Regions from separate parts of the Paenibacillus sp. TY11 genome, predicted to be linked through region 2. Evidence: predicted binding sites of a transcription regulator. Region 2 holds the regulator's gene; the other holds the start of a gene.

Region 1 (11,351 bases), on a different contig from region 2:
CTTCCAGCGCCTGCTGACGCTGCTCATGCTTTTCCCCACGCTGAGGACCTCTCTGCTGCGGGATATTGACCGGAATAGACGACGATGCCTTCTCCACGGCCCGGCGCAACCCGGGCTCGACGATTTCAATCGTCAAATCCCGATAAACCGGCGGTTGGCGCTGAAGCTCTTCCGTGCCGGCCACAACGGCTTCAGCAAGCTGACGGGCGCAAGCTCGCGCCTCGTTCACCAGCTTCGCCATATTAATGCCCAGCGCCTGCGAAGGAGCATGCTCCAGCCTGAGTACCGCACTCTCCAGCATCATATGTCCACCACGATAGTTACCGTTGCGAAAATGATACAGCCCTACTGCAACTTGCAGCAAACCTTTATATACAGGGTCACGGTCCAGCTTAAGCCACAGCTCTTCCAGTACCTCATGACATTCAAAGTAATCCCGATCCCGATTGAAATATACCAAATAAGTCACGTACAGCGGTTCGTAGGAAAGGTTCACCATTTAATACTCATCCCTGTCTTCTTCCTTGGTTGAGGCTTCCAGCATCTCCTTGACCTCATCGTGAAGCAGCTTGATTCCTTCCATGTCGTGCCGCTCCCACAGTTCATTAAACCTGCGCTGCGCATCAATCGTTTCACTGATCTTATGGTAGAAATACAGGCGGTGCATACCTGTTAGCACTTTGGATACGATATTTGCTTCATCCTCGAACTTTTTCTGTGCTTCCAATATTTCAAGACGCATAGAAGACATCTCATTATCCAATACAAAGGCTGCCTCAGCTGCCTTTTTCAACCGTGTACGCATAGTGTCCGGCAAGCTTTCACGATACTTATAGCTAAGAGAATGCTCTATGGTTGCCCAAAAATTCATAGCCAAAGTACGGATTTGAATTTCTGCCAGCACGATTTTTAATCCCACTGCTGTCTGAACCGGATACTCCACAATCATATGAAAGCTGCGATAGCCGCTGTCTTTGTAATTGGTGATATAGTCCTTTTCATACAGTACGGTCAAATCCTTACGTCTTCGAATATATTCGGCCACCCGCCGAATATCCTCTACAAATTGACACATAATGCGAATGCCTGCAATATCCTCGATTCCCGTCTCCAGCTGATCAGAAGGAACCTGTAGTCTCTTCGCTTTATCGAGGATACTTGATATTTTTTTAACCCGTCCGGTTACGAATTCGATAGGAGCGTATTCCTCGCGCTTTTTCAGCTCCGCACGCATTGTTTTGAACTTGACCTTAAGCTCTTCCACCGCCTGATCGTATGGCAGCAAAAATGTTCCCCAGTCTCTTCCGTCCATCCCCGTACCTCCTGTCTCTTCCGACAACACTTTTTTATCTGTGATCTGCACCAACAGCCTCGGTAATGTGTCTAAAGCCGTCCTTTCGAAGCAGCTCACGCAGGCCGGCATGTATAGCCCGGTTTACTTCCGGTCCTTCGTAGATCAATGCTGTATAAATTTCAATCAGGCTCGCGCCTGCTTTAATTTTGTCATAGGCATCACGGCTGGTGAAAATGCCGCCTGATCCGATAATAGGCAGCTTCCCTTCCGTCTGGCGGTACACCCGTCCGATGACCTCTGTAGAACGGTCACGCAGCGGCTTACCACTCAGCCCTCCTGTTTCACTCGCATTCCGGTGCGTCAGACCAGCCCTGGATATCGTCGTGTTCGTCGCAATAATGCCGTCCACTCCACTCGCAGCAATCGCATCCGTCATATATTCCAATTCCTCGTCCGATACATCCGGCGCAATTTTAACCAGCACAGACTTGGCTTCACCATACTTTGTCGCCTGGACACCCATCTCTGCCCGAACCGCTTCCAATAGCGACTTCAGTTCACTGCCATGCTGGAGTTTTCGTAAATCCGGTGTATTCGGCGAACTAATATTCACTACAAAGAAGTCCGCATACGGATACAGTGCGGAAATACACTTCTCATAGTCCTTATGAGCATCCTCATTGGGCGTGATTTTATTTTTGCCAATATTAACAGCGACCGGAACGGGTCGATGTTTGAGCGCGGCTAGACGTTTGACCATGCTCTCTGCACCCAGATTGTTAAAGCCCATCCGATTGACTAACGCCTCATCGGGAGGCAGTCGGAACAAACGGGGCCGATCATTTCCGGGCTGTCCCACAGGTGTCACCGTGCCTACTTCCATAAATCCAAATCCGATGGAAGAAAAACCGGCAACCGCTTCTGCATTTTTATCCAGTCCCGCTGCCAGTCCAATCGGGTTGGGAAAATGAATGCCAAACAGATCAACCGCAAGATCCTCCGTTTCCTTGACTCCGTACATCCCCCGCAGCATTGCTGCTCCACCGGGAAGTGAGCCCGCATGTTTTAAGCCGTCAATGACTACATGATGGGCCGTCTCTGGACTCATTTTGAAAAAAACAGGTTTCACAATCCTTCGATACAACACGATTCATCCACTCCGTTCTATGCCCTTGCACAATCCTAAAAAAACATCTCTACAAAATAGTTTAGCTTTTTCCATACCAAAAAGAAAGTAATTTGCGAGGTGCAGCATCAGAACAATTCAGTTGTCATGGAGATGTCATTGAAAATGTATAATCAAACCATTTACAATGGACATAGTAAGACAAGACCTTAGCCCGTCAGAAAAGAGGGATTGCTGATATGAAGACCAAGCGCAAGCCGCCCAGTCTGCAAAAGAAAAAGGATGAGGTGAACAAGAAAGCGATTGTATGGACCGCCGTCAGCTTTGTTCTCCTCATCATTGTGATTGTTCTGGTCATTGTTTTAGCACAAGCAGGAATTCGTTAAACATCAAGTAGCAATAGCATCAAAACGTTAATTTAGCCAGTGATAGGTTTTGCGGGGATTTGTCTGGTCGTGCTGCGGCTCACTTGTAAATCGGGAACCAGGCACAAGCACTTGATCAGGCAGTTCCCCGTTACCAATGACCACCTCCGTACCTGAAGGTACGAGAGCAAATAATTCCTCCACATCCTCCTTACCCATGCGGACGCAACCCAGCGACTCATTTTTGCCAATGCTGTCCGGCTCATTCGTGCCATGGATGGCATAATTCGTTGCAGACAGTTGCATTCCACGGCTGCCAAACTCACCGTTGGATTTTCCATTCGGATTTACCACTTTATCGGTAATCACAAATTTCCCTTCCGGTGTTCTTTCTCCGCCCAATCCGATGGGATAATTTCGGATAAGTACATTGCCACTCACCAGTGCGAGCCTGTGCTTGGATTTGTCCACCACAATTCGCAGCGGTTGCCCCAGAAAAGGCCGTCCGTGCAATGACGATGCTAGTAATGGACTACTTTCGGCCGCCGAGCCAGCGTCTTGATCTACTGACTTCCCTGTTCCCTGTCCTGGTGAAGCAAGTAAATTACGCATAGGTGTAAAAGCCTTCTTCATCCCGTCAGTCGTACCGTACAACGTGTTACCAGGAAAGTCTCGGGTCAGTTCATCAAGACTCTGGGGAAGACGTTGATGCTGCGAGCGAAAAGCACGTATAGAGCTATTCAGCACAGCCAGCTCCTCCTGTCCGGCAGCCCATTTCAGACCTGCTTTGCGGAGATTTTCACTGTCCGACGGCTTGCAAGCACACGCAGTGGCGTCGTAAGACTGAACAGCTAATCCGCCGTTTCCTTTGTTCTGCACACTAAGTAATGGCTTCATACCCTCTCTCCAGAGTAGCCACGAACCCCTTTGCTCCATGCCTAGCACCGTGGTCTTGGACGGCAATCGGCTAGTCTTTGCCAACATATCAGTAAGCGCCGTTCCAGTTCCACTCCCTTTTCGAGCTTGAGCCGTAAACACACCGCCAGCCTCACCAATCTGGGCCATCTCCTTTGGATCAGCAGTGGCCACTTTCGCAACTTCGATATTATCAATTGCTGCATGCTCAGTTCCGGATGGAACGGATGTGTTCTCATTTGAAGGCCTCGGTGAATTGGCTGAAGGGACCCAAATAAGCAGAAGTACCATTAACGCAGTTAAAAGGCGACGGGCTCGAGCCGTTCTCCGCTCCTTCTCCTTGGACATCTGAACCAGTTTATCCTGATATTCCATCCATACGTCTGCCGGAATCTGTTTATGCTCGAAGGCTTCGAACACTTCCCCCGCGCGATTGAAGCAATAATTTGCTTTGCCCTCCTGACCGCTGCTCTCATACTCTTTACCGAGTAAATACCAGGCCATTTTATTATCAGGGTGCTTTTTTACATACGATTTAAGATGAGGCGAATGGTTCATCGGATCCTCCTGATCGTGTAATCTTGCATACTTATTATTATGTATATCGGTCAAAACAGACCTGATGGACAGCACATAAAAAAAACAGCACCGTCAGCATACTTTCACCGTTATACGGCGAAGGGAGCTGTCGGTGCTGTGCCTATCCAAGAAGCCTACACTTAACCTTCTTTATTGAACGGCTCGTCTGCAACTTTGATGGAATCTGTAGGGCAACCGTCACAAGCATCCTGCATATCATCAAACAGGTCTTCTGAGATCGCCTTGATGCCTTGGTTTGCATCCCCTTCAAAGATCACTTCAGCCAAACCTTCATCATCATAATCATAAATGTCTGGTGCTGTGGCGCCACAGGCTCCGCAAGCAATGCATGTATCTTTTTCTACCCAAGTGTATTTAGCCATAACTTTTCTCTTCCTCCTATACAGTCAAACAAACCAGCTTTTGCATTCTATTCACATATTAATACAAACCCAATATTATTACAAATTATTTTCCTTTATCCTTCATGCAAAAAACACTTATAACGTACGCTTCTGATGTTTGCAATAAATCACCCAGAAGTTCACTCCGGAGTTGGTAGATTGTCTTTTTGCAGCGAAGTTCCACGCAACTTGGAGTTGCGAAGAAGTACCGAAGGATCATCTCCCAGCATCCCAGCGGTCAAAATTGCATTTTCACCAAACTTGTCACGCAGCGCGTCCATCGTCTTTAATAAGCTTTCTTTCTTAGGTTGGTCCTGGTATTCAAATAGATCCAATTGGACGGCCGCTTCCTCCTTTGGAATGAGCTGCTGTAGCGTAATCCCCAGCAAGCGCACTGGCTTGTCCTCTCCCCAATGGCGACGATACAACGCACAAGCTTCCTTATATATGTCTTCTGCACTTTCCGTAGGAGTACTCCTGACTTGAGAACGCGTAAAGGTCTTCATATCCGGCGTCCGAATCGTCAGTTGTATACCTCCTGCCAGCATACCGTGTCGTCTAAGCCGTCGGGCTACCTGATCACTAATGTTAAGAAGTACACGTTGGGCTTCTTCCAGCTTTACCACATCCATAGGCAATGTAGTCGTGTGACCGATGGACTTGTTGGGCTCCCGTTCAGTGCTGACTGGAGAATGATTAATCCCGTTAGCAGCCAATTTTAACCACGAACCAGTCACACCAAATACACCAACTAGCATGTGTTCATCGGCCTTAGCCAGTTGCCCAATGGTGCGAATGTTCATTTGTAGAAGCTTGTCTGCCGTTTTGCGTCCCACACCAAACAATTGACCACAAGGAAGGTTCCACAAAATGTTGGGTACATCACGCAAACGTAGGACAGATATCCCGCGGGGCTTTTTCAGATCAGAGGCCATTTTGGCCAGCAGCTTGTTGGGCGCCACTCCAATTGAGCAGGGCAAGCCCAGCTCGTCTTCTACTCTGCGCTGGATTTCCTCAGCAATTTCCAAAGGTGTTCCAAACTGCTTGGAGCCTGTAATATCCAAATAACACTCGTCAATTGAAGTTGCTTCCAGCATAGGCGTATACGAATAAGCAATGCTCATAAATGCTTTGGAATAACGACGGTACAAGTGAAAATCAGGCTGTATTACGATGAGCTGCGGACATATCCGGCGAGCCTGCTGAACAACCATCCCTGTTGAAATGCCCAATCGTCGGGCTTCATAAGAGCAGGTTACAATTACACCTTTGCGCATCTCACTACTGCCCGCCACCGCGGTAGGCAGTCCCTTATATTTCTCCGGCTCCTCCGCTGCATGAACGGAACAATAAAATGCATTCATATCCACATGCAGAATAACTCGCCCACCAACCGGATAATAAGCACTGACATCTTTCATGCTCAACCCTTCTTTTTAACTGTAAATTCACCCATCATTACGGAAATATGTTCTTTGAACATATGCTCGGTCTACCCTTGAATGCTATTTCTATTTTACATGAAAATAAAGATTTTGCGGCCAAAAATGATAATTATATATTACATTTGAAGTCATAAGTTGATATAATCGACTAACATACGAACACGACAAACTAACGCTTTCCTGTTTTTAAGCGTTAAACAACTAAATTAATGTGCTTAAAAAAGCAGAGCATCACCAATCTGAGCAATCCGCGAAGGAGGAGTCCCTCATGTCCACCGCTATTTCTATCTTTGACACAACGCTGCGAGACGGCACTCAAGGAGAAGGAATTAGCTTGTCCGCTGATGACAAATTGAAAATCGCCAAAAAACTCGATGATCTCGGTGTTCATTATATTGAAGGCGGGATTCCCGGAAGCAACAGCAAGGATATCGAATTTTTCAAACGGGTACAAGAGCTGGGCCTTCAGGCAAAGATTGTTGCCTTCGGCAGCACGCGCCGCAAAGATAGCATCGCAGCACAGGATGTCAATTTGCAACGGATTCTGGAATCCGGCGCTCAGGCTGCTACTCTTGTCGGTAAATCATGGGATTTTCATGTACACACCGCCTTACAGACGACACTGGAGGAAAATCTGTCTATGATTTACGACTCTATCGCCTTTTTAAAACAAGGGGGCATGGAGGTTATTTTTGATGCCGAACATTTTTTTGACGGATATAAAAACAACCCCGAGTATGCACTCGCCGTTATGAAAAAAGCTGAGGAAGCAGGCGCGGATTGGCTCGTGATGTGCGATACAAACGGCGGTACCCTGCCGCATGAGATACAGGAAATTGTCACTACGCTGCAAAGCCAACTAACGAAGTCACAGTTGGGTATTCATACGCACAATGACTGCGAATTGGCCGTAGCCAACTCACTGAGTGCTGTTCAAGCAGGCGCAAGGCAGGTTCAGGGTACCATCAACGGCTACGGTGAACGGTGTGGTAACGCCAACCTATGCTCCGTCATTCCGAATTTGCAGCTCAAGCTGGGCTACGACTGTCTAGATACTGAAAAGCTAAAACAACTCCACAATACAGCCCGCTTTGTTAGCGAAGTTGCCAACGTCAATATGCCTGTGAACCAGCCTTATGTTGGCAATGCAGCTTTTGCCCATAAGGGGGGCATCCACGTGTCAGCTATTCTGCGCGACTCGCGAACTTATGAGCACATCGCTCCTGAACTAGTAGGGAACAAACAACGGGTCTTGGTCTCTGAACTGGCCGGACAAAGCAACGTTGTATCCAAAGCCCAAGAACTGGGCATCACACTTGACCCGTCCAGTAATGAGGCGCGTGGCGTAATTAGCCGCATCAAGGAACTTGAGCATCAGGGGTACCAGTTTGAAGGCGCGGATGCTTCGCTGGAACTGCTCATTCGTGAAGCCGGCGGTGAAGTGAAGGAAATGTTTTCATTTGAGTCCTTTAAGGTGCTGGTAGAAAAAACAGCGGGCCGCCCGGTCGTATCCGAGGCATTCTTAAAGCTGAATGTCGCAGGGACGAGTGTCTATACCGCAGCTGAAGGAAACGGTCCTGTCAACGCGCTCGATAACGCACTCCGCAAGGCCCTTTCTCAATATTTCCCAGCCTTGAGGGACATGCATTTGGCTGACTACAAGGTACGTGTGCTTGACGAAAAAGATGCCACCGCCGCCAAGGTACGTGTGCTCATTGAATCCAAAAATTACGAGGATGTCTGGAGTAACGTAGGCGTATCCGAAAATGTAATTGAAGCCAGCTGGGAAGCTCTCTTGGACAGCTTCCGTTACGCTTTGTTGGAAGCTCCAACTCCAACAAACGATCAAACAGAGCTTACTCATCATGGATTAGTAAACCACTAATCGGGTGCTTGCATGAGCTTATAAGGTGTCTTTGGCGGCCTACTTGGCCCCTAAAGACACCTTCTTTTTTTGAAGAGTTTCTATTTTACGTTCCATCTCCCGCTCACCGAGCATGCCGATTATGATTTCACGTACCTGTCCATGATGATCAACCATTACATGAGTCGGAAAAGCCGTCCCTCCAAATCGTTCAAACAATGCTCCTTGCTCATCAAGTAAAATGGGAAATTGGAGGTCCAAAGAACGGGAAAACTTCTTTGCATCCTCCAATCGATCATAGCGAGTTACATTGATGCCATACACATCCACATCATGTTTGTATTTACTATACAACTCATTCAGCATAGGCGCTTCTAATCGGCACGGATCGCACCATGAAGCCCAAAAGCTAATGAACAGAGCTTTATTACGCGTGGCCCCTACATCGTAGGACTTGCCGTCTAACCCCTTTAAAATCATAGAAGGAAGCCGTTCACCAGGCTTTATCTTTTTCATTACCTCTACCACATCTGATTCAGCCTCTACGTCCATCTCAGCTTTAAGCTTTTCCCCACCTTTATATTCCTCTTGTAATGGTATATTTTTGATTGGCAGGCTTGTTGCATAAGCTAAGTTTGCAATAACTCCCCATGAAGCTCCTACCACAACCAGCATAACCATCGCTCTGATGAAAAGAAATCTTTTCACAGTCTTATCACCTGTCTTTCATCTAAATGACCTTTACCTTCTCCATAGGATGCCCATCCTGCTCCTACCTCTAACCCTTCTGAATCTGAACAGGTACACATAAAAACAGCAAACCCACGAAAAATCGCGGACTTGCTGTTTTTATGTGGTGTATGAATGCTATGCCTTGTACTGAATCAGGCATGACTTAAATGCGCGTAGACATCTGCCAAATTGGTCACGTTACGCTTCAGCATTTCCTGAACATACGCAACCCACAGCTTAGCCGTCATTTTTGCATCCTCTAACGCATGATGTCGCCCTTCAATCGGAATGGATTGATAGGTCAACAATTCATCCAAACTATAGGTTTGGTGTTGCTGTGGCTCTAGCCATTTGGCAAGCATCATCGTATCCAGAACACGGTGAGTCAACTGAACTTTAGATGTTTTCCATAACGCAGCATTCAAAAAGGCCTTGTCATGAGCACTAGCATGCGCTACAAGTACCCGCCCACCTACAAAGGACATAAAGTCATGGAGTCCATTCATAAGCGGTGGAGCCTCATCCGTCATTTCCCGGGTAATCCCAGTTAGCTCGGTAATGTGCTCAGGAATCACTGTCCGTGGATTGACAAGCGTATAAAACTGCTCTTTTTCCATAATCATGTCCCCAACAACCCGAATCGCCCCGAACGATAAAATCTCATCTCCATGCTGTGCTGAAAATCCGGTCGTCTCCAGATCAAAAACTACCGTCTCCAAACGATCGAGCGGAGTCCGCAGTACTTCAGAGCGCCGTTGCTCCCGGGTTAAGGAGCGAATAAACGCCATCTGCTGAGCCGTAGGAGCCCCCATTACAGATGCGATCGCAGACGGCACTCCTCCTCTGCGGAGAGCACTCCAGAAGCTACCTCCCTGCGCTGGCTCCTTCATGACCTTCTCCCTTCCATAAATCGCAGCTGCCTTTGCAACGCACGATGCAGCCGTCGTACTGTCGAAAGGGCCTCGCGCAGCTCATGCCAGCCTTTACCCTGCTTCAGCGGCTTGACAGCCAGGTAACCATTGCTGACCAGCAATCCATCCTTCTCCTTCACCGGAGTAGCCATTCGAAGCTGAAGCGCGATCCGAAAGGCTCGCTCGCAAGCATCGAGTAAAGGCAACGGTGCCGCTTCAAGTGATGCGAGACGCCTGAGCCTTTTTAGGGTAGAAGTTTCCTCTACACCATGTTGCAACGCCAAAAAACGGACTGCGTTCACCAGCGGAATGTACAACCCGTATTTCACATCAAAATCGCCCGCATGCTCACCGAAGCGCTCGGTAACGATCTGACCTAAAATATTAAGTGTCGCTTTATGCCTCACCGTGTTTCTAAGTACCGCCGAGGGTAAATCGGGATGTTTTCGGAACAACTCATAAAAACTTCGTTTCCATTTTACAGACAATTGCTCATCTCCAGCGATATGCCTCATATCAGACGAGATAATCAGATAACGGATTGGCTCCCAGGCAAAATCATCCGACCATTTCGTTAGCTGTTCTTGCCATCCAGACAATGTTTGGCGCCACAACGGCTCCGAGCACATCACTTTCCCCTCACATTTGGGATATCCCAAATGCTCTAACATCGCAGACACTCTGTGACCAAACTCTCTAAAATACAATTCTTTATCAGCAGATACAATGTCACTGATGATCATGCCGTTATCCTGGTCACTCCACAGCGTCGATTCCGAGCGCCCCATGCTTCCAAAGGCTATAAATGCGTAAGGGACGGGAGGAGGGCCGAAGCCATCCTCAACCATCCCTTTTTCGCACATTTGTACAGCTCTGGCCGCGATGCGGTCATGCATTTCATTCGCCGTTCGTAACCAGTCTGATAACGGAGCGGAGGCTTGGGAAGCCAGCAGCCATTTTTGAGAATCGACCCTGGCCTGCCTTAGCGATTCAAGTGTATCTGCATGATCAATCGCTTCGGCGGAACTCACCCAAGGGGCCATATTTTGCAGTTCCATACTTCCATCTCCTCCGCTCATCCATACTGGTTCTCTATATTTTACATATTAGTTTACAATTCCAGAACGTTTTTCAGCCTCGGCAACCAACTTCATTTGCTCAGGATAGCCGTACGTACCGTGTTCACTGATATCCAGTCCCATCGTTTCTTCCTCTTCCGTAACGCGAATACCCATAATTGCTTTCATCGCACCCAGAATAATGAAGGAAATGACGAACACGAAAGCCAAGGTGCCAATCAGTCCAAGTAGCTGTACTCCTAATTGCGTAAATCCGCCACCATAGAACAGCCCCGCTTGGCCTACACCTGTTATTTTTACAAGCTCAGGAGTAGCGAAAAACCCTGTGGACACCGCGCCCCACATCCCTGCAACACCATGTACGGAGAAAGCATATACCGGGTCATCTACTCTTGCACGCTCAAACCATTGCGCTGTGAAGAAGGTGACGATCCCTGCAACTGCACCAATGACCAGTGCCGCCCAAGGTGCTACAAAGGCACAAGAACCAGTAATGGCAACCAAAGCTGCCAGCACACCGTTTAGCATAGCCGGAATATCTGCTTTTCCGTATACCATCCAGGATACGAGCAAAGCGAAAACCCCACCTGCCGCAGCAGCAATATTTGTAGTCAAGGCCACATATCCAAAGAATCCG
Region 2 (11,351 bases):
TTCACCCACACCGAGTGTACACCTGCTGCCAACGCTCCTTGAATATCAGTCGTCAGCTTATCTCCTACCATTAAAGCATGTTCAGGCTCAATACCAAGAAGCCCCAAAGCATGCTGGAATATAGACGGATCAGGCTTGCCTCGACCAAATGAACCTGAAATGACAACATGATCAAAGAAAGGAGCTAATTGAGGAACTCCATCCAGTTTCTCCTGTTGTAGATCAGGGGAGCCGTTTGTCAGCAATAACAGCTTGTATTGTCCCTTCAATTGTTCTAAAATCTCAAACGTTTCTTCATATACATGTGGACGCGCGCGTCTTTCCGAAGCAAATTGGGTAGCCAGCTTTTCCGCCAATTCCTCATTATCTATCCCCAGTTGCTGGAGCCCTCTGCGCCATGATTCCTTTCGATAAACAGGAGCCAACTGTTCCAATTGGCGGAATTCAGGCTGCTCACCTGCTGTAAAATTCGCCCACAATCCTTCAAACGGATTAATGCCGATCATTTGAGTAAAACTAAAGGTTTCATAGGACTCATACAAAGCGCGTGCTTCCTTGCGGACGGCTTCCTCCAGAGACTTCGGATCAACGCCTGCTTCACCGGAGCCTGTTTGGCACGCTGCATCAAATGCCTCTTCTACACTACGTTCATCCCACAGAAGGGTATCATCAAGATCAAACATTACCGCCTGAATCGTCATCTGAATTATCCACTCTCTTTCCACTATATATGTACGCCTGTTTGCTAGGTTACCTATTCGGATCATCATGTGTGTCCATATTAAGCAAGCGGCCGCAACATGTTATATATAACATCATGCGGCCTTACTTACAGAGCTACAGGCTAAATCAGTTATTTCTTGTCTATCTGTATCTGATTGGATAGCGCAAACTTTTCAAGTCGCTCTGCAATGGCATCCGTGTCATAGCGTCCCAGTGATTTTGTGAAAATAAAATTACCGCCCTTACCTTTTCTTTCAACGGTTACGTAACCCTTTTCAATCTTGATGGCTTTCATGTCCCCTGCCGTCATTGGACGTTCTCTGCCACCTTTCAGCATATAGAGAGTATCCTTTCCCACCTTCAAATAAGGACGACGGATAAAGAAGATAACAGCCAGCATCAAGTACAAGCCGAATACAAGCCAATCCATTCCTCGCATGCCGGTCTTAGTCAAAAAGTAACTCATGAGCATGTACAATACAGCAAGACCAGCCAGCATGATTGGCACAGTAATATTACGGCCACGGAAAATGTCCATTGCAGAACCTGCGCCGTTAATGGTTTGAATGCCTTGTTTTTTGCGCGATTTATTCAAATGTGCTGTGTTTTTGCGTACTTTTCTTTCAAATGATCGGGCCATCTCTCAATTCCCTTCCCAGATATATTACATTAAACAATTGCCTCAAGGCTGATCTATATAGATACCGAGAAAGATACCTAAAAACGAAAGGTAAATTATGCAGGCTTGGCCGCTTTAACGACATTAATGCTTCAGCCCGCCATTTCCCTTCGACGTATCATCGTCCACAAATTCAATTGTTTCAAGCTGCTGCCGAAAATTACGGCGAATGTTACCTAAGTAAATTTCCCGAAGATTGGCGCGCTCTGTGGTCTCCGCTTCCGTCAATCCCTCGGATTTTGCTTTGCGCGCTAATTCATTAATGCGCTGTACCAAGCTGTCTATATCCAAATTGTGTCCCCTCCATAAAAGCAAAGATATAATACACTTTGACATGTAGAAAAGAGCTTGTCAAGGCTTCCGCATTACGCTCCCTGACAAGCTCTAATAGTCTGTAGATCAGAAGTGCGGAAGCTTGAGTACCTGACCTGCCTGCACACCCCGATCCTCCAAACCGTTAATCCGCACAATTCCTTCTATATATACCCGTGTATCCATTCGTTCCGGTTTATGATTCACGGCAATCTGCCACAATGTATCCCCAGGTTGTACGGTCAGTTTGGTCACTTCTTCCTTGGAAACTGAAGGAGCTGCGAAAACCGTAAGCACACCTGCCCCTGCAATCCAAGCGACAATCACTAGAATAAGAAGCTTAAGTAAAAAAGTATTAGTAATAATCTGTACAAAACGCACCCTACCCTCTTTTCGGGTCTCCTGTATATTTTCTAAATTCATCGGAAAAATACTTTGATAAGTACTATATTTCATCATTGGCCGTGTCCTCCAAACGTTTGTTCTTATGTTTTTCACAATATAACACGAACATTTGTTTTGTTCAATAGAAAAGAGAACAAAAGTTCGCAATTATTTTTAGGGATTATTTAGAACTTATGTTTGTACGAACGGAGGTTCTATGCTATAATTTTCCCAAACGTTACTAAATGGGGTTGATACGGTATGTCTAAGATTTCGAGCCGCCAGCAGGCCATTCTTGAATTTATCCGCAATGAAGTGCGTCTAAAGGGATACCCCCCTTCTGTACGCGAAATAGGCGAGGCTGTCGGATTGGCCTCCAGTTCTACGGTTCACGGTCATTTGGATCGTTTAGAGAAAAAAGGACTCATTCGCCGCGATCCTACCAAACCACGGGCTATTGAGTTACTCGGTCAAGACGAATCGGATAATAGCAACTTGATTAATTACTCCATTAGTCGTGTCCCCGTCGTCGGCAAAGTAACTGCTGGTCTTCCTATTACGGCGACAGAAAATATTGAAGATTACTTTCCTCTTCCCCAACACTTTGTTGGTGAGGATAAAATATTCATGTTATCTGTTGTAGGCGAAAGCATGATTGAAGCTGGTATTGCTAACGGAGACTATGTAATCGTACGTCAGCAGCAGACCGCCGATAACGGCGACATTGTTGTAGCTATGACAGATGAAGACGAAGCTACTGTTAAAACCTTCTACAAAGAAAAAGATCATATTCGCCTTCAACCTGAAAATCCAGCCTTTGAACCTCTTCGCCTGACACATGTCAGCATTTTGGGCAAGGTTGTAGGACTTTTCCGGGACTTCCACTGATTTCTCGTTTCTTCTTCCCCGTCATTCTATCCACTAATACAAAACCGGCTGCCTAGGGTAAGCCGGTTTTGTATTGTCATTATGTTTACTATGTATCTCACAACTATTCTTTCCTTTTCAGCAACCTATATTGTATCTACTATAAAAATCCGCCCCCTCATCTTAAATAATCCCCCACTGATCTTGATCTGCTGTACTGTTATTGGTGAAACAAATGGATCTTTCTTTGTTCTAGATAAATATGATATATTACTCATAGCCTCTATAGGAGGAATTAAATGAAAAAAAATATAATTTCAGCGTTTGTTGTGATATTTATCGCCATAAGCTGTGCAGTTCCAACAATGGATCATTTGTATGCAAAAGAGAAATCAAACATAACAACCTACGATCGTATTCAGTACATACAAATACTTATCCATTTCAGGTATTTAGAAAAGCAACTTGAAGCTACAATTTCCGAAAGAAATAATTACCCAGAAGACAGCCAAGAATATAAACAACTCTCAGAACAACTGAATCATATTCTTGCCCAAGAGGCGTACTTCGAAAAAAAACTTAAAACCCTTAATAGTAAATAATATTCATACTAAACTGCATATTATCTTTATCTACACTATTTGACTCATGCTGACCTGCTGTAACATTCTCCTACAACGTAAAGTTGGAAAGGCGAAGGCAGGTTAGCATGAGTTTTTTGTTAAACATTAGGAACATAGGTAGCAGCTTTTTTTACTTTTAATAGATTTATGCTGATACATTACTAGCACAATTGACATATGTATATAGCAGACCTAAGCAAAGGAGATATGCAGATGATCAGAAATAGAGTTAAAACGTATAAGCATCGCATCGGGAAAAACAAATATCTGGTCGTTAAAGTCTTTCAGGCCGCAGCTGCTAAAACAGGAAGCGGAAATGCACTAGCAACCAATGCATTGAATATCAAAATTTCCAAGCGTAAGCGTAAACACCACTAAGATTCAACCGTACCTTCATTTCTTTGAAGGGAGGTGATATTATGAGCAGAAGACATTTCAGACGTGATTTGAGAAGAAGAAGATTAAACATCCGTTCCAATCAAAGAGCCATTGCGCGCGCAAGAGGTAACGCACTGGCTGTTAATCTGTTTAGCGTAAATGATAGACAACGCAGACGTTAATAATCGTTTTCAAGCAAAAAGCGGGAAGGATTCTTCCTGCTTTTTTGTGTTTACACGGCACACCAAACTGCTAAATCCCATCGCACTGCTTAAATTCATCGGCCTTCCTTTTTTTTAAAAAAACTTCATCGATGGATACAACCTACACTCGCACTTGGGTTAAAGCAGTGATGAAAAATTCGATATTTGCTTTTACGATGTTTATATGTGCAGTTCATGCTAATCCACTATCTACTGATATCGTTCAAAAGAAATCACCACATAAGCACCAAAATTATCAAATATCAAAAATGTTTTTAAGAATCACAATCTGAATTACATACTGCAAATAAAAAGGATCATACCAGCTATATCTTGGTATGGTCCTTTTATTTGTAGCAAAGTTACTTAGAGTACTCACTTACTTCAAACGTGAGGATACGATCGAACAGCATGTAATCCTTACGGCTACTGAATGGTCCCTTGTTGTTGTCATGTTTGTTAATGGCGTATGAAGCCGATCCAGATCCAGCTTGTTTGCCTTCATACCAGGCAATAAAGTCTTCAACCTCAGTCATGCTTAAGTCAAATTCTTTCTCCAAACCGGTTGTCATGGTAACTACTAGAATAGCATGGTCCCCGTTTGAAGTTGGATCCTCTGTTCCTGGATTAGGAGTGGAGCTCGATACTTTAGACATCATCTCTAATTCGCTAAGAGCTAGATACTGACTTCCATTGTTGGCTGTAATATTAATTCTATAATTCTTATATGAATTAGAATTAGAAAAAGAGAATTTTTTGGGAGTGCTATTTACCCATCCAGTAATATTTGACTGAGTGTCTAGTACGTTCCAAGTAATCCCGTCATTTGAGCCTTCGAAAGTCCAATTTTTAGGGGCTCGGTCAGTTGCCGTCGTCTGTGGATATATAACATATTGCTCAATAACTTCAGGATTGGAAAAGTCATATCTTAGCCAAGCAGTAGTTGTACTTGATGTCCACGCACTAGCAATAGTGGCAAATTCCTTGTTAAATGCCTCATATGCGTATGAATATTCATTACTTGCGCTTGCTACTCCAGATGGCAAAATGTTAGTTGTCATTTTTGGAATTACATTTTCTGAATACTCTGCTTCAGCAGCAAAAACATTTGATAAGGGAAGAGATAAAAGGACTAAAAATAAAATTGTAATACATGTTTTCTTCATTAGGATAATCCTCCAATATTTTTAATAGAACTAAGAATAATTTAATTAAGGAATTGTGTCTAAACATAAACTTGCTGATCTATAAATATAATCCATATATTTGCATATTTATTTTTTATTGGGCATGAAAGAGATCGTACCAGTTACCCGCAGCGCCCTTCACATCTACTCTAAATTCAAACTGGTCTCGCATGAAATGCTTTCCGTTAATCTTGATCGACTCAGGCGAAAACTTTTCCACTGGCCCACCATAATCCTCAAACGTCACACGTAATTCTTCATCCACGCACACAACATTTACTCTTACCTGACTTAATGCAGCTGCAAACAGTTCGATACCCGACCTTTGTGATTATTGATCAAGACGATCAACTTATACTGGATAAAACACGAATATGTAAATTCACCTTGCCATATGAGTCCATTGGAGCTCAGAAAAAAACGCACTTCACTAGGGCGTGTCTTCAAACTCAAGCAAGCCAGATCATAATGGAAGCCAACGTCAGAAAAGCCTTGAACGTACACGCCAATTTATCATAGCGAGTCGCCAGGCGACGGTAGTGCTTTACTTTGTTAAAAAGCATTCCACCAAATGCCGTTCTTTGTAGAGATCCCGATCATATTCCGCTCGAACATGGCGATTCTTCTTGCTCGGGATGACCGGAATCGCCTGCTGTTTTTCTATAAGAGCATCGGATGGCATTCGTACCATAAGCTCGGTCGGCTAAAACCTGTTTCTTTGTGAGCTTCATGGTTCGGAGCAAGTCGTACCCCTTCACCGAGTCATGAGCTTGCCTACCCGTCAGTTCAAAACGAAGAGGATTTCCCAAGGCATCGACTACGCCATGGATCTTGGTGCTGAGTCCTCCACGGGAATGTCCGATCGCTTGCTTGGCTGCCCCCCTTTTGCGCCCGAGCCATGCTGGTGGACTCGTATCATGGTGGTATCGATCATGACATTTTCTTCGTCGCGCTCTTGCGAAACGTGCTTAAGAACCTGATCCCAGATTCCGGCCTTCTGCTAGCGCCGAAAACGAGTATACACCGATTTCCAATAAGGATATCGTTCCGGCAAATCTCGCCAAGGAGCACCCGAACGTGCCACCCAAAGCATCGCATTTAACATTTGTCGATTGTCGATTGTCTATTGCCGGCCGCCCCCCCATGTGGTTTTCGCTCAGGGGGAAACCAATCTTTAATCCGCTGCCATTCATCATCTTTGTTTTCGTATCGTGTATTTATCTACTTTATTTAACCATTTGAAACGATATGAACCAGTTTCCTGTTTGAAGACACGCCCTAATCTCTATCAAAATTCTCATCCCTTTTTTTGTAGAGTGGAAAACTAATTAATGAACGCATAAAAAATCCTCGGATATGTACCGAGGAATCGTTTCTAACAAAACTCATCTTTCTCATGCTACTCCATCACCATCACGATCCAGCTTCCTACTGTAACCTGGTTCTCCCTCATGTATCGGATCAGTAGCGGCAGCACGAACCGCAGAGCAATTTTTGTAGTATGCATGCTCGATGACTCTCTTGGTTCAGAATTAGTTTGAACGACTTCCTTTTTAGGAGTAACAACTTTAGGCTTAGACTGTCTATATCCATTCCCGCTCCGCACTATGAATTAACAGGACATGGTTATGAAGAAAAATTCGTGATAATATCTATGTCATAGTAAGTAGATATGAATTAATTATTTGGAGGGATAATTTTGACTAGAATTCACCAAAAGTTGACAGAGTTAATTGGAAATACTCCTTTGTTAGCACTGTTGAACTACAGCCAAATCCAAAATATTGAGGCAAACGTGGTAGCCAAGTTGGAATATTTTAATCCGGCTGGTAGTGTTAAGGACCGTATTGGATATGCTATGATTAAAGACGCCGAGGAGAAAGGCTTAATCAATAAAGACTCCGTTATTATCGAGCCGACAAGTGGCAATACTGGGATCGGACTTGCATTTGCAGCCGCGGCTCTTGGATATAAACTTATAATTACACTTCCTGAAACGTTTAGTATCGAACGTCGCAAGCTTTTGACTGCGTTTGGTGCTGAGCTTGTGTTAACACCGGGATCCGAGGGGATGAGAGGCGCTATCAAGCGTGCTGAGCTCTTGGCTGCCGAAACACCAAACTCTTTCATACCACAGCAATTCAGCAATCCTGCCAATCCAGAAATTCATCGCAAAACTACAGCGGAAGAAATCTGGCAGGATACAGACGGCGATGTAGATATTTTTATCGCGGGCGTAGGTACAGGTGGAACTATTTCGGGCGTTGGCCAAGTATTGAAGGAACGCAAACCTTCTGTAAAAGTGATAGCCGTTGAACCGTTCGACTCACCAGTGCTGTCTGGCGGTACTCCAGGTTCACATCGACTACAGGGACTCGGTGCTGGTTTCATTCCAGATAACTTTAATGAAGAATATGTGGATGAGGTTTTCAAAGTTAAAAACGAAGATGCGTTTGAAACTGCACGCCTGCTTGCCAAAACAGAAGGGCTGCTTGTTGGTATTTCTTCTGGGGCTGCGGTTTATGCAGCAACACAAATTGCGAAGCTTTCAGAAAACAAAGGCAAGACGATCGTGGTCATATTACCTGATACAGGTGAGCGTTATTTGTCCACTCCGCTTTTCTCAGACGTAGAATAATAACAAGCCAAAGGCAGGGATCCCCCTGCCCCTTTTGTTAATTTTCCAGCCACGAGAAGCAAGCGCCCATAGAATTGTTTCATTAACCTGAATTGATTCCTTTCTTCGCTAGCGGTCCATTTTTTGCACAACAAATGGACCGCTAGCGAAGAAAGGATTACCTTGGCCCAGCGCGATGTCGTTGTGCTCATCAGGCTTTTGCTGTAAAAGTGGGTTTCTCCGTAGTAGTCTTGTACCAGTCTGTAAGCCTCTTTCTTTAAATTGACGCGGGTGTAACACATCGTCATCAGGAAGTCTTCGATTGCGATATAAGGATTGATCTGCTTTTTTAGTTAATCAGCTAAAACACTAGCGTCAAATGCTCCTAGAAAGACTCCGGCCGAATTGTCGTAGGTAAGGCGGTTAAAAACATTTTTTTGTTTGTTGGATACCGTCAGTACAATATTTATTATCTCTTATATTTTTGCTAGATACTTTCAGAAATGATTTCTTCCAACTTAATCCAGCTAAAATCATCTTCCACACGAGACAGCTTTACTTCCCGTCTAGCAGTGTTGATTACTGTTACAATGCCACGCAACTCCGCATCATCAAACGGGCTAAATACTACCAGTGTGACAGCCGTACGTGAGTTGTAAGAGTCTATTAACTCCTGCTCTATGAGTTGCACTTCTTGATCGTCCAACTCCGGTTTCTTCGCCGTTGTCGATCTTTCATTAACTTTATGTTCAGGGATGATAATCCGGGAGCTTTCCCATAATCCATTTTCTTCGAGTTTTTTTACCCACCTTAACCGCCTCCTGATTGTTATGTACAAATTATAATCAGAACATACGTTCTAGATAAGAGTTTTTGTATGTATATCTAAAACTTTTGTACTAGAAAAATATTCCTAGGTCTGATAGACTATACGAAAATGCAAAATCAGGGGGATAATATGAAAATTGTAACAGGTATATTGGTGACTGCCGCGTTTCTAACACTTGCAGCTTGCTCGCCTAAACGAACTGCCACAACAAATGACACCAAACCAGCTACTACTACGGCAACGAATACTGCTGCACCAGCTGCACCAGTGGAACAAAAGCAAGAAGATACGGTTACACCTATTAAAAAGGGCGAGACTGTTACAATACAGGATTACGCTGATATAACAGTAACGGGAAATAAGATTTCAAAGAAAATCGAACCCTCTAAACCGGGAGACTTCCACACACTATACGAATCCAAAGAAGCAGATTCCACCTTCTTTGCTCTAATTATTAAAGCCAAAAATCTTGGGGCAGAAGGAATTAAAGCGGATAAAATAGCGAAAGTAAACCTAAAATTCGATAATAAATATGATTATGATACATTCAGCACTATTGAGGAACGTGGTGGTGAAGACTTTACTTACACCAACATAACCAGTGTAGACCCACTTAAAACGGGAACACTGTACTATCTTTCAGAGATACCCAATGAGGTGGCTAAAAGTGATAAGCCATTAAAAGCAGAAATAAAGATTCAGGATAAAGTTTACGAATATACGATAAGATAAAAAAATGACCCCGGAGCAATCCGGGGTTTTCTCTACTATACAGTAATGATTTCCTCCAGTTAATTAAACAAACTAAATAAGATACAAAACGAATTAGTTGGCAAGTCATAAAGTCGAAAAAACAAGTCCCAGCTAGGTCCCGAGACTTGTTTAATTAATAGAAATTCAATTTTGAACTAACGTTCCAGTTAGTTATAGGGTTCCCAGTTCGGGTCGCATATATCTTTATCTGAGGCTTTTCTCACAAACTCTATGCATTTTTCTTCGCAAGCGCCAAATACTTTATAATTTTGCTGGCCCTGTCTTAAAGATACTATGTTTGCCCCGCCATCATAATCAGGATCTGCAAACTGAACACCATCATCTTCCCAAAAACAAATTTCACAAATATCATGTGTTCCAGGCGGTTCATCATCTAAGGTTTTGTAACCCCAGCAAGGAAAGTATATTTTCCCACCGTTATAAGACCTCTCCTTATTATGTATCTGTTTTTTGTTCCGTTAGCCAGTATGCGAGTCCTTCATTACTTGTAATTAAAAGAGATAGGAAGAAACCTTTCGGATACATTTGCTTCAAACATCAATATATCGGTCTGTATATCCTGTCTATATCTGTATCAAGCACGAAACCAACCTCTGTGTCATCTTCAAAACGTAATCGATCAAAATTATGAAGTCGACAAAATATATCAGGTAAATCTCTAATATTAAGAGTCAGCATTTTTGCTTGTATATACTTTTGATATAGTTCTTCTTGTGTGCATATAGGACCAGTAATCAAATTTTGAAAAAAGTAACCTTCAATTTCAATAATCATAGAATCACCACTGGGTAGTTAACCAATCTTTATAAATTTAGAATACTATAACAAATAATCAACTAAAGCGCATGTTAACTTAACCTTTGTGAACAAATTAAAGCTCCCTTGCTACCACATTTGCTTATGATAGCTTCTATTTTTCCATTAATTTATTAAATATCTCTCTATCGTTGGAAGTAAAGTCGGAAATCCGTTTCTTTTTCTCGTATGTGTTGGTACTTGAATCCAATTTAATGAAGCTATTTTCACCAATCACATATACGATATTTTTTTCTATTTTATATGACACAATATTATCAACAGCTTTTTCCAGTGGATCAGCAAGATGATTATAAAGTATTAAAGGGTCGTGCGGCCCCCCTCTAAAAATTTGAAAAGTCCCGTCACCAAAATATTCTACGGTATCTTTGCCTGATGGGTATTTATACTTCGTATTATCCCCAAAATTCACCAGGAAAATTAGAGTAGTAGTTGTAACTAGTATAGCAATCAAGATAATGATGTATCTACGCTTCATCTGCGATTTATTCCTCACTTCCAAGCTTTTTTTGTATCAGTTACTGTAACATAAGATGTATACTCATTGAGTGTTCCCCATGATTCCATTAAATTTGTTAGGTTGGCCGCAGCCCAACCGAGTTTGTTGTCCCCAGTAAACATTTGTTTTAAATTATATACATCATAATATGTTGTAGTAATTTTCCATTGTCCGTTTTCATATGTTCCATCTATTTTGTACTTCATTTTGTGAAAAGCGTTATACAAATCTCTATCACTTTCAATTGCAATAGACCCATAACTTGAAAAACTTTTAACTTTTTTGTCGTTAGCTTTTTGTACTGCTTTATCAATTATATACATATTATGTTCTTTAGATTTTTTAATTTGCTGCGCCTCATACGACCACTCGTTAAAGTGTAAATGTCCTGGCTTTACGATCAGGATAATGTATTACAGTGTCTGTCGAATCTTTTACCTGCTCTACGCCTCGCACCCAA

The links. The regulator LexA, encoded in region 2, represses DNA repair genes until DNA is damaged. The targets are predictions, from matches to a motif close to CGAACATATGTTCG.
Region 1: AC6EJC_RS09665 (DNA polymerase IV) is a predicted target of LexA. The motif match lies at 6,160-6,173, and genes of this name have one in related genera.

The regions. Positions count from the first base shown of each region.
Region 1 covers NZ_JCBAIQ010000007.1:139,289-150,639, forward strand. The annotation lists gene AC6EJC_RS09635 (DUF309 domain-containing protein) at 1-499, opposite strand, end outside; gene yjbM (GTP diphosphokinase) at 500-1,312, opposite strand; gene AC6EJC_RS09645 (quinone-dependent dihydroorotate dehydrogenase) at 1,347-2,441, opposite strand; gene AC6EJC_RS09650 (hypothetical protein) at 2,660-2,806, shown strand; gene AC6EJC_RS09655 (L,D-transpeptidase) at 2,834-4,258, opposite strand; gene AC6EJC_RS09660 (ferredoxin) at 4,420-4,662, opposite strand; gene AC6EJC_RS09665 (DNA polymerase IV) at 4,824-6,104, opposite strand; gene cimA (citramalate synthase) at 6,397-8,013, shown strand; gene AC6EJC_RS09675 (TlpA family protein disulfide reductase) at 8,053-8,700, opposite strand; gene AC6EJC_RS09680 (exonuclease domain-containing protein) at 8,877-9,614, opposite strand; gene AC6EJC_RS09685 (DUF294 nucleotidyltransferase-like domain-containing protein) at 9,611-10,693, opposite strand; gene AC6EJC_RS09690 (ammonium transporter) at 10,742-11,351, opposite strand, start outside.
Region 2 covers NZ_JCBAIQ010000006.1:65,038-76,388, reverse strand. The annotation lists gene AC6EJC_RS07975 (HAD family hydrolase) at 1-701, opposite strand, end outside; gene AC6EJC_RS07970 (hypothetical protein) at 854-1,363, opposite strand; gene AC6EJC_RS07965 (DUF896 domain-containing protein) at 1,487-1,693, opposite strand; gene AC6EJC_RS07960 (LysM peptidoglycan-binding domain-containing protein) at 1,802-2,170, opposite strand; gene lexA (transcriptional repressor LexA) at 2,360-2,986, shown strand; gene AC6EJC_RS07950 (hypothetical protein) at 3,265-3,567, shown strand; gene AC6EJC_RS07945 (hypothetical protein) at 3,802-3,966, shown strand; gene AC6EJC_RS07940 (hypothetical protein) at 4,008-4,148, shown strand; gene AC6EJC_RS07935 (discoidin domain-containing protein) at 4,532-5,335, opposite strand; gene AC6EJC_RS07930 (hypothetical protein) at 5,451-5,672, opposite strand; gene AC6EJC_RS07925 (transposase) at 5,953-6,219, opposite strand; gene AC6EJC_RS07920 (transposase) at 6,357-6,476, opposite strand; partial or broken gene AC6EJC_RS07915 (excalibur calcium-binding domain-containing protein) at 6,751-6,867, opposite strand; gene cysK (cysteine synthase A) at 7,056-7,994, shown strand; gene AC6EJC_RS07905 (YolD-like family protein) at 8,461-8,811, opposite strand; gene AC6EJC_RS07900 (bZIP transcription factor) at 8,932-9,534, shown strand; gene AC6EJC_RS07895 (CPCC family cysteine-rich protein) at 9,723-9,983, opposite strand; gene AC6EJC_RS07890 (hypothetical protein) at 10,487-10,870, opposite strand; gene AC6EJC_RS07885 (hypothetical protein) at 10,885-11,214, opposite strand.